DNA from 2 places in the Spongisporangium articulatum genome. Region 1 is predicted to be linked to the other one. Evidence: predicted binding sites of a transcription regulator. Region 1 holds the regulator's gene; the other holds the start of a gene.
The links. Region 1 encodes HrcA, which represses chaperone genes, less so after heat shock. Its sites were predicted from a motif close to GNTNGCACTCGGNNNNNCCGAGTGCNANC; they were not measured.

Region 1 (4,381 bases):
AGGAAACGGGCGAGACTCAACGCCCCGCGAACCGGTCGCGCAGCTTGGAGAAGACACCCTGCTGGGCCGGGGTCAGACGGCCCTCCGGACGTTCCTCGCCGCGCAGGGCGGCGAGCTGGCGCAGCAGGGCCTTCTGCTCGTCGTCCAGCTTGGTCGGGGTCTGCACTGACAGGTGCACGAACAGGTCACCGCGCCCGGTGCCGCGCAGGTGGGTCACGCCGAGCGAGCGCATGGTGCTCGTCTCGCCCCCCTGCGACCCGGCCTTGACGTCGAGTTCCTGCGGCCCGTCGAGGGTTTCGAGCACGATGGTGGTGCCGAGCGCGGCCGCGGTCATGGGCAGCTCGACCGTGCAGTGCAGATCGTCGCCGCGCCGCTCGAACACCTCGTGCGGCTTCAGCTGGATCTCGACGTACAGGTCGCCGGCGGGCCCGCCGCCGGGGCCGACCTCGCTCTCCCCGGACAGCTGGATGCGGGTGCCCGTGTCGACGCCCGCCGGGATCTTGATGTTCAGCGACCGGGTGCTGCGCACACGCCCGTCGCCCGAGCACTCCAGGCACGGGCTGGGGATCACGGTGCCGTAGCCCTGGCAGGCGACGCACGCCTGCGTGGTCATGACCTGGCCGAGGAACGACCGGGCGATCCGCTGGACCTGACCCCGGCCGCCGCACACGTCGCACACCTTGGGCGAGGTGCCGGGCTGGCAGCAGCTGCCGCCGCACACCGAGCAGACCACGGCGGAGTCGAAGTTCAGTTCCTTGGCGCCGCCGAAGACCGCCTCGGAGAGGTCGATCTGGACCCGGATCATCGCGTCCTGCCCACGCCGTTGCCGCGGCATCGGGCCCCGCCCGCCCCCCGCGGCGCCGGCGCCGCCGAAGAACGTCTCGAAGATGTCACTGAAGCCGAACCCGGCCCCGCTGCCGCCGAAGCCGCCGTTCAGACCGCCGTCGCCGCCCGCGTCGTACTGGGCCCGCCGTTCGGGGCTGGACAGCACCTCGTAGGCCCGGCCGACCTCCTTGAACCGCTCCTCCGCGCCCGGGTCGTCGGGGTTGACGTCGGGGTGCAGCTTGCGGGCCAGCTTGCGGTAGGCCTTCTTGATCTCCTCGGAACTCGCATCGCGCGAGACCCCGAGCACCTCGTAGTAGTCGCTCACCTGTCTGCTCTCTGAACGCGCCTCACGACGTGAGGATCCGCGTCACGTACCGCGCGACCGCGCGGACCGCGGCCATGTTCGTCGGATAGTCCATGCGGGTCGGGCCGAGCACGCCGAGCCGGGCCACGACCTCTCCCCCGGATGCGTAACCGCTGGCGACCACCGCCGCTTCCTGCAGGCCCTCGTGGGCCGTCTCACTCCCGATCAGCACGCCCACCCCACCCGCGCCGTCGGCCATCTCGGACAACAGCTTCAGCAGGACGACGTGCTCCTCGATCGCCTCCAGCACCGGGCCGATGGTGGAGACGAAATCCCCGGAGCGGGCCAGGTTGGCCGTGCCGGCCAGCACGATCCGCTCCTCGCGGTCGATGTCGAGGGAGTCGTCGAGCGCCTCGAGCACCGCCTGGACGACGGGCCGCTCGGCGGGCTGGAACCGGTCGCCGAGCCCGAGCACCAGCTGCGGGACGTCGCGCAACGAGGCTCCGGCGGTGGCCGCGTTCAGCCGGGTGCGCAGGACGGCCAGGACGTCGGTGCCGGCCAGCGGCTCCTCGACCAGTGAGACGCCCGGCGGCAGGGCGACGACCCGCTGCTCGACCCGCCCCGAGTTGGTGATCAGCACGAACAGCACCCGCTCGGCGCCCAGCGGCACCAGCTCGACGTGCTGCACGGTCGAGCGGGTCAGCGACGGGTACTGCACGACCGCGACCTGCCGGGTGATCTGGGCCAGCAGCCGCCCGGTGCGCTCCAGCACGTCGTCCAGGTCGACCGCCCCGTCGAGCAGCCCCTGGATGGCCCGCTTCTCGGCCGGGCTCAACGGCTTCACGGTGCTGAGCCGGTCGACGAAGAGGCGGTACCCCTTGTCGGTCGGGATCCGCCCGGCACTCGTGTGCGGCTGCGTGATGTAGCCCTCGTCCTCCAGGGCCGCCATGTCGTTGCGGATCGTCGCCGGGGAGACCCCGAGCGCGTGCCGCTCGACCAGCGCCCGCGAGCCGACGGGTTCCCGGGTCTGCACGTAGTCCTCGACGATGGCGCGCAGCACGGCGAGCTTGCGGTCCTCGCTCATCGGGCGTCACCTCCCTCGGGGTCGTTGGCACTCGCGTGACAAGAGTGCCAGTCTACCCGCCCCCCGGCGTTGCGGCTCGGCCCACGAGTCCGCTCCGATTAGCGTCCGCAACGTGATGAATCGTCCTCCCGGCGGCTACGACCGTTACGGCACCGACGTCCTGGCCGCAGGCCGGCCGAAGAAGCGCGAGCTGCCCGAGGTGGCCGCGGAGACCGGACTCGTGGTCGAGGACGTGGAGACCGGCTGGGTCGGGGCCGTCGTCCGGGTGGAGAAGAGCGGCGGGCTGCACGTCGTGGTCCTGGAGGACCGGCGCGGCAAGACCCGGACCTTCGAGCTGGGCCCGGGTTTCTGGGTGGACGGCGTCCCCGTGCGGCTGGTCCCGCCCGTCGCCGCGGGCGCCGCCGGGCCGGTGCGGACGGCGAGTGGCTCGTACGCGGTCGCGGGCGCCCGGGCACGGGTGGCCCGGGCCTCGCGGATCCTCGTCGAGGGACTGCACGACGCCGAACTGGTGGAGAAGGTGTGGGGCGCCGACCTGCGGGTGGAGGGGGTCGTCGTCCAGCCGTTGCACGGGGTCGACGACCTGGCCGCCGCCGTCCGCGAGTTCGGGCCCGGGCCGGGGCGGCGGATCGGCGTCCTGGTCGACCACCTGGTGTCCGGGTCGAAGGAGTGGCACGAGGCGGTGGCCGTGGCCCAGCGGGTGCCGGGGGCGGCCGCGCACGTGCTGGTGGTCGGGCACCCCTATGTCGACGTCTGGCAGGGCGTGCGGCCGGCGCGGCTCGGCCTGGCGGAATGGCCGGTCATACCCAAGGGCCGGCCGTGGAAGGAGGGCGTGCTCGCCGAGCTGGGCTGGCCGCACGCGACCCAGGCCGACGTCGCGCGCGGCTGGAAGCGCATCCTCGGGTCGGTGACGAGCTACGCCGACCTGGAACCGGCCCTGCTCGGCCGGGTCGAGGAGTTGATCGACTTCGTGACGGGCGACTCCGCCGACCGCTGAGCCCTGCCCCCCGACCCCGGCATGCCCAGCCAAAGCACAGAAAATCGGCCGAGACGGCGCAGATTTCTGTGCTTTGGTTGGGCACGCCGCCGGTGAGGGCGTGACGGCACTCACCTCACGTACCTCTCGCGGAACCTCCGGCACGGAGTGACACTTCTTCGGCACGCGGTGCACGTCAGGGTGCGCCGCGCGAGGGACACGACGACGTGGACGCTCAGGAGGCATCCGTGGCCGAGAACGTGACTGCACCTCAGGTACGGGCCCGCAAGGTGGCCGCCGGCGGTGACCCGCTGGTGATGGTGACGGCGTACGACGCCCCGGGCGGCCTGATCGCCGACGAGGCGGGCGTCGACATCATCCTGGTCGGCGACACGCTGGCCATGGTCGTCCTCGGCTACGAGGACACCCTGCAGGTCACAGTCGAGGAGATGGCCCATCACACGGCCGCCGTCGCGCGGGCCCGGCCGCGCGCGATGGTGCTCGGCGACATGCCGTGGATGAGCTACCACGTCTCGACCGAGGAGACCGTGCGGAACGCGGCGAAGCTGATCCGCGCCGGTGCCGGCGCCGTGAAGCTGGAGGGCGGCGCCAAGCGGGCGCCGATGATCCGGGCCCTCGTGGACGCCGAGATCCCGGTCGTGGGGCACATCGGGCTGACGCCCCAGTCGGTGCACGCGCTGGGCGGTTTCAAGGTGCAGGGCAAGCAGGCGGACGCCGCCCGCGCGTTGCTCGCGGACGCCCAGGCCCTCGTCGAGGCGGGGGTCTTCGCCATCGTGCTCGAGGCCGTGCCCGACGAGGTCGCGCGCATGATCACCGAGTCGGTGCCCGTGCCGACCATCGGCATCGGAGCCGGCCCGCACTGCGACGGGCAGGTCCTCGTGTGGCACGACCTGCTGGGCTTCCAGGACCGGTTGCGCCCCAAGTTCGTCCGCACCTACGCGCACCTGAAGACCGAGGCGGTGGAGGCGATCCGGCGGTACGCGGCCGACGTGCGCTCCGGCGACTTCCCGAACGCCGCCGAGAGCTACCACCTGCCCGACGGGGTGGCCGAGACCTTCGGCCGGGACGCCGCCGTGCCCGAACCCGAGGCCACCCTCGCCTTCTACGGGGACGACGCGAGCCTCAACCCCTGAACGACCGTCGACGAGTGAATCTCGGCTGGACATGGCAGCCG
Region 2 (4,381 bases), on a different contig from region 1:
CGGGAAGCCGATCGCGGTCAGTTCGCTGCCGGTCTTCGGGTCGACGGTGGCGACGGGCAGCGCGGGGGTGTCCGTGGCCTCGATCTTGAGCAGCGCGGTGTCGCCCTCGTCGAACGGCTTGGTGTCGAGCACCCGGGCGGTCTCGGAGTCGTCGGCCAGCGGCGCCCCGGCCAGCCCCTTCGGCTGGTAGGCGACAACCTTCCGCTCGATCGCCGAACCGTTCTCCAGGCCCTCGGCCTTCCAGTTGATGAGCGCGCCGTCGAGCAGGTCGGCCGCCTCGGAGGAGGTGATCAGCCCCTGGTCGACCTGGTCGCTCAGGAACGTCTCGATCAGCGCCTCGCGCCCGAACTTGCGCTCCACGCAGTGCCCGGCCGTGGTGATGTGCCCGTCGGTCGTGACGAAGAAGCCGGTGCAGCCCGCGTAGGCGGTGACCACGTCCTGCGTCCAGACGTAGCCGTCGACGGTCTCGTAGTAGATGTAGCCCCGCCACCGGATCGCCAGCTGCACGATGCTCGGCTCCGTGGCCGCGTTGACCTCCACGGCCGTGGGGGCCGACGGCGCGGGCGTCGCCGCGAGCGCGGGCGAACCGAGCGCCCCGACGGCGAGCAGGGCGGCTACGGCGAGCAGGCGGCGAACGGTGACAGACATGCGCCGGAAGGTACAGGGGGGTTCACAGACTTAGGAAGCGGCTGTGCCGAAGCTCAGGCGGGCACGCCGGCCCCCGCCCGCCGAAGGGGCCGGACGACGAGCACGGACTGCCGCCCCGACACCCGGGTCAGGATGATGGTCGCCTCGTTGTCGCCCTGCAGCCGCAGCTGCTTGCGCAGCTGGTCGGGGTCGACGGCGGTGCCGCGCTTCTTGATGGTCAGGCGCCCGACGCCGCGGTCGCGCAGCCAGGTGCGCAGCGACTTCAGGCCGAACGGGAAGACCTCCTCGACCGCGAAGCAGGTGGCCAGCGGGGTCTCGACGTACCGGTCGGCGGTCACGAACGCGATCGAGCGGTCCAGCAGCCGGCCCTGCACCTGCACGGCGACCTGCGCGACCAGCCCGGCCCGGATCACCGCGCCGTCGGGTTCGTAGACGTAGGCGCCGACCTCTCCGGGGACGGCGACCGGCATGTCGGCGTCCGTGACCTCGGCGGCCCCGGCGTCCGACAGCACGAGGGCGCAGCGGCGCACGCCCGGGCGGGCGGCCAGCCCGAACCACAGGCCCGCCTCCACCACGTCCCCGTCCACCGAGATCCACTGCGCCTCGCAGCCGTCGGGCAGCAGGTGGTGCGGGATGCCGGGGGCGGTCTTCACGCCGACGGCCGCCATCGTCGCGGCGAGCTCGAGCGCGAAGGACAGGGGCGGCGACCCGGCCCGCGGGTCGAGCAGGCGCTTGCCGGACGACGTGCGCCGGGCCGGGTCGAGGAACGCGGCCTGCAGGTCGCCCAGGTCGGTCGTGGTGGCGTCGCCGTGCCGGACCTCCGCCTCGGCCCAGTGCCGCAGGTTCACGGTGGCCACGGCCGCGGTCAGCTCGTCCCGCTCGACGGCCAGGACGCCCAGTTCGAGCCCGGCCAGGGCCATCGCGTCACCGCCGATGCCACAGCCCAGATCGGCCACCCGGGTGGCCCCGGCGGTCGCGAACCGGGCCGCGTGCCGGGCGGCGACGGGCAACCGGGTGGCCTGTTCCAGGCCCGCGGGGGTGAACAGCATGCCCGCCGCGAACGGCCCGAACTTGCGCTCCCCGGCGGCCCGCAGCCGCGACTGGGTGAGGGCGGCGGAGACCAGCTCGGGGGCGTGCCCGGCCCTGCGCAGCTGCTCGCCGAGGGCCATGGCGCCGTGCTCGTCGTAGGGCGGCAGGGACTCCAGCAGGGCCCACCCCTCCGGGGTGAGCAGTGTCGCGACGGCCTGCTGGTCCACGTCCCCGATCCTGCCACTCCCGACCGGTCCCCGGAGGCTGGCACTCGAGTTGACCGAGTGCTAAAACCCGTTCTAGGGTTCCAGAGGAACTGGCACTCTCCCTGGGAGTCTGCCAGCTCGATGTTCCACCGCCCGGGCTGCGTCCGGCACCGCGACGACGGGTGCGACCTCGGCGGGCAGTTCCAGCAGTACCCGTCCCGCAAGTTCATCTTCGACGTTCCCGAAGGGGAGGTCACCAACGTGTCGGTCTCCATCAAGCCGCTCGAGGACCGCATCGTCGTCAAGCAGCTCGACGCTGAGCAGACGACGGCCTCCGGCCTGGTCATCCCGGACACCGCCAAGGAGAAGCCCCAGGAGGGCCAGGTCCTCGCGGTCGGCCCGGGGCGCTTCGACGACCAGGGCGCCAAGCGGATCCCGCTCGACGTCAAGGTCGGCGACACCGTGCTCTACAGCAAGTACGGCGGCACCGAGGTCAAGTACTCCGGCGAGGAGTACCTGATCCTGTCGGCCCGCGACGTGCTGGCGATCATCGAGAAGTAAGGGGCTCAGGCCCACCGACCCGCCCCGGACGACGACCTCGTTCGGGGCGTGCGTCGTTCTGCACCCAGATACAGAGGGAAGACATGCCGAAGATCCTCTCGTTCGACGAGAACGCCCGCCGGTCGCTGGAGCGGGGCGTCGACGCCCTGGCCAACGCGGTCAAGGTGACGCTCGGCCCCAAGGGCCGCAACGTCGTCATCGACAAGAAGTGGGGCGCGCCGACCATCACCAACGACGGCGTGACCATCGCCAAGGAGGTGGAGCTGGACGACCCGTACGAGAACCTCGGGGCCCAGCTCGCCAAGGAGGTCGCCACCAAGACCAACGACGTCGCGGGGGACGGCACCACCACCGCGACCGTCCTGGCCCAGGCCATGGTCAAGGAGGGCCTGCGCAACGTGGCCGCCGGGGCGGCGCCGTCCGCGCTCAAGCGGGGCATCGACCTGGCCGTCGACGCGGTCAGCGACCAGCTGCTGAAGACGGCCCGCGAGGTCGAGGGCAAGACGGAGATCGCTCACGTCGCCACCATCTCGGCGCAGGACGCGGGCGTCGGTGGCCTGATCGCCGAGGCGTTCGACAAGGTCGGCAAGGACGGCGTGATCACGGTCGAGGAGAGCTCGTCCACCGCCCTGGAGCTCGACTTCTCCGAGGGCATGCAGTTCGACAAGGGTTACCTGTCGCCGTACTTCGTGACCGACCCGGAGCGGATGGAGGCCGTCCTGGAGGACGCCTACATCCTGATCCACCAGAACAAGATCTCCTCGGTCTCGGAGATCCTGCCGCTGCTGGAGAAGGTGCTGCAGGCCGGCAAGCAGCTGTTCATCGTCGCCGAGGACATCGACGGGGAGGCGCTGTCGACCCTGGTCGTGAACAAGATCCGCGGCACGTTCGTCACGGTGGCCGTCAAGGCCCCGGGCTTCGGCGACCGCCGCAAGGCGATCCTGCAGGACCTGGCCACCCTGACCGGCGGCCAGGTGGTCAGCCCCGAGGTCGGGCTGAAGCTCGACCAGGTCGGCCTCGAGGTGCTGGGCCAGGCCCGGCGCATCGTCGTCACCAAGGACGACACCACCGTGGTCGACGGCGCCGGCGAGGCCTCCGAGGTCGCGGCCCGGGTCGCGCAGCTGCGCGGCGAGATCGAGAACACCGACTCCGACTGGGACCGCGAGAAGCTGCAGGAGCGGCTCGCGAAGCTGGCCGGCGGGGTCTGCGTCATCAAGGTCGGCGCGCACACGGAGGTCGAGCTCAAGGAGAAGAAGCACCGCATCGAGGACGCCGTCTCCGCGACGCGCGCCGCGATCGAGGAGGGCATCGTCTCCGGCGGCGGCTCCGCGCTGATCCACGCCGTCTCGGTGCTCGACGGCGGGCTGTCGCTGTCCGGCGACGAGGCGACGGGCGTCGAGATCGTCCGCAAGGCGGCCTCCGAGCCGCTGCGCTGGATCGCCGAGAACGCGGGCCTCGAGGGCTACGTCGTCGTGGACAAGGTGCGCCAGCAGCCGGTCGGCTCCGGGTTCGACGCGGCGGCCGGGGAGTACACCGACCTGGTCGCCAAGGGCATCATCGACCCGGTCAAGGTGACCCGTTCCGCGCTGCGCAACGCGGCCTCCATCGCCTCCATGGTGCTCACCACCGAGACCCTGGTGGTGGACAAGAAGGAGGAGGAGCCGGCGGAGACGACCGGCCACGGGCACGGCCACGGGCACGGCCACTGACCGACCCGCACCCGGCCTACGAACCGGGCATACGAAAGGGCCCCCACCCGAGTGATCGGGTGGGGGCCCTTCCGGCTGTCCGCGACTCCGCAACCGCGGACAGCTTCCCTGGGAGCGGTCGGCCGGGGGAACCGACGCGCGTGAACGTCTGAACGTGTGACGGGAACGTCTAACTGGCCCGGCGGTAGACCTCGTCCTGGGGGCGGGCGCCGACGTAGCGGGCCTGGC

Region 2: groES (co-chaperone GroES) is a predicted target of HrcA. The motif match lies at 1,941-1,969, and genes of this name have one in related genera.

Annotation. Positions count from the first base shown of each region.
Region 1 is NZ_JBITLV010000002.1:505,631-510,011, reverse strand. It holds gene ACIB24_RS08585 (16S rRNA (uracil(1498)-N(3))-methyltransferase) at 1-20, opposite strand, end outside; gene dnaJ (molecular chaperone DnaJ) at 17-1,150, opposite strand; gene hrcA (heat-inducible transcriptional repressor HrcA) at 1,173-2,213, opposite strand; gene ACIB24_RS08570 (DUF3097 family protein) at 2,329-3,207, shown strand; gene panB (3-methyl-2-oxobutanoate hydroxymethyltransferase) at 3,414-4,340, shown strand.
Region 2 is NZ_JBITLV010000004.1:282,981-287,361, forward strand. It holds gene ACIB24_RS13950 (trypsin-like peptidase domain-containing protein) at 1-648, opposite strand, end outside; gene ACIB24_RS13955 (THUMP-like domain-containing protein) at 702-1,904, opposite strand; gene groES (co-chaperone GroES) at 2,145-2,444, shown strand; gene groL (chaperonin GroEL) at 2,528-4,153, shown strand; gene ACIB24_RS13970 (WhiB family transcriptional regulator) at 4,323-4,381, opposite strand, start outside.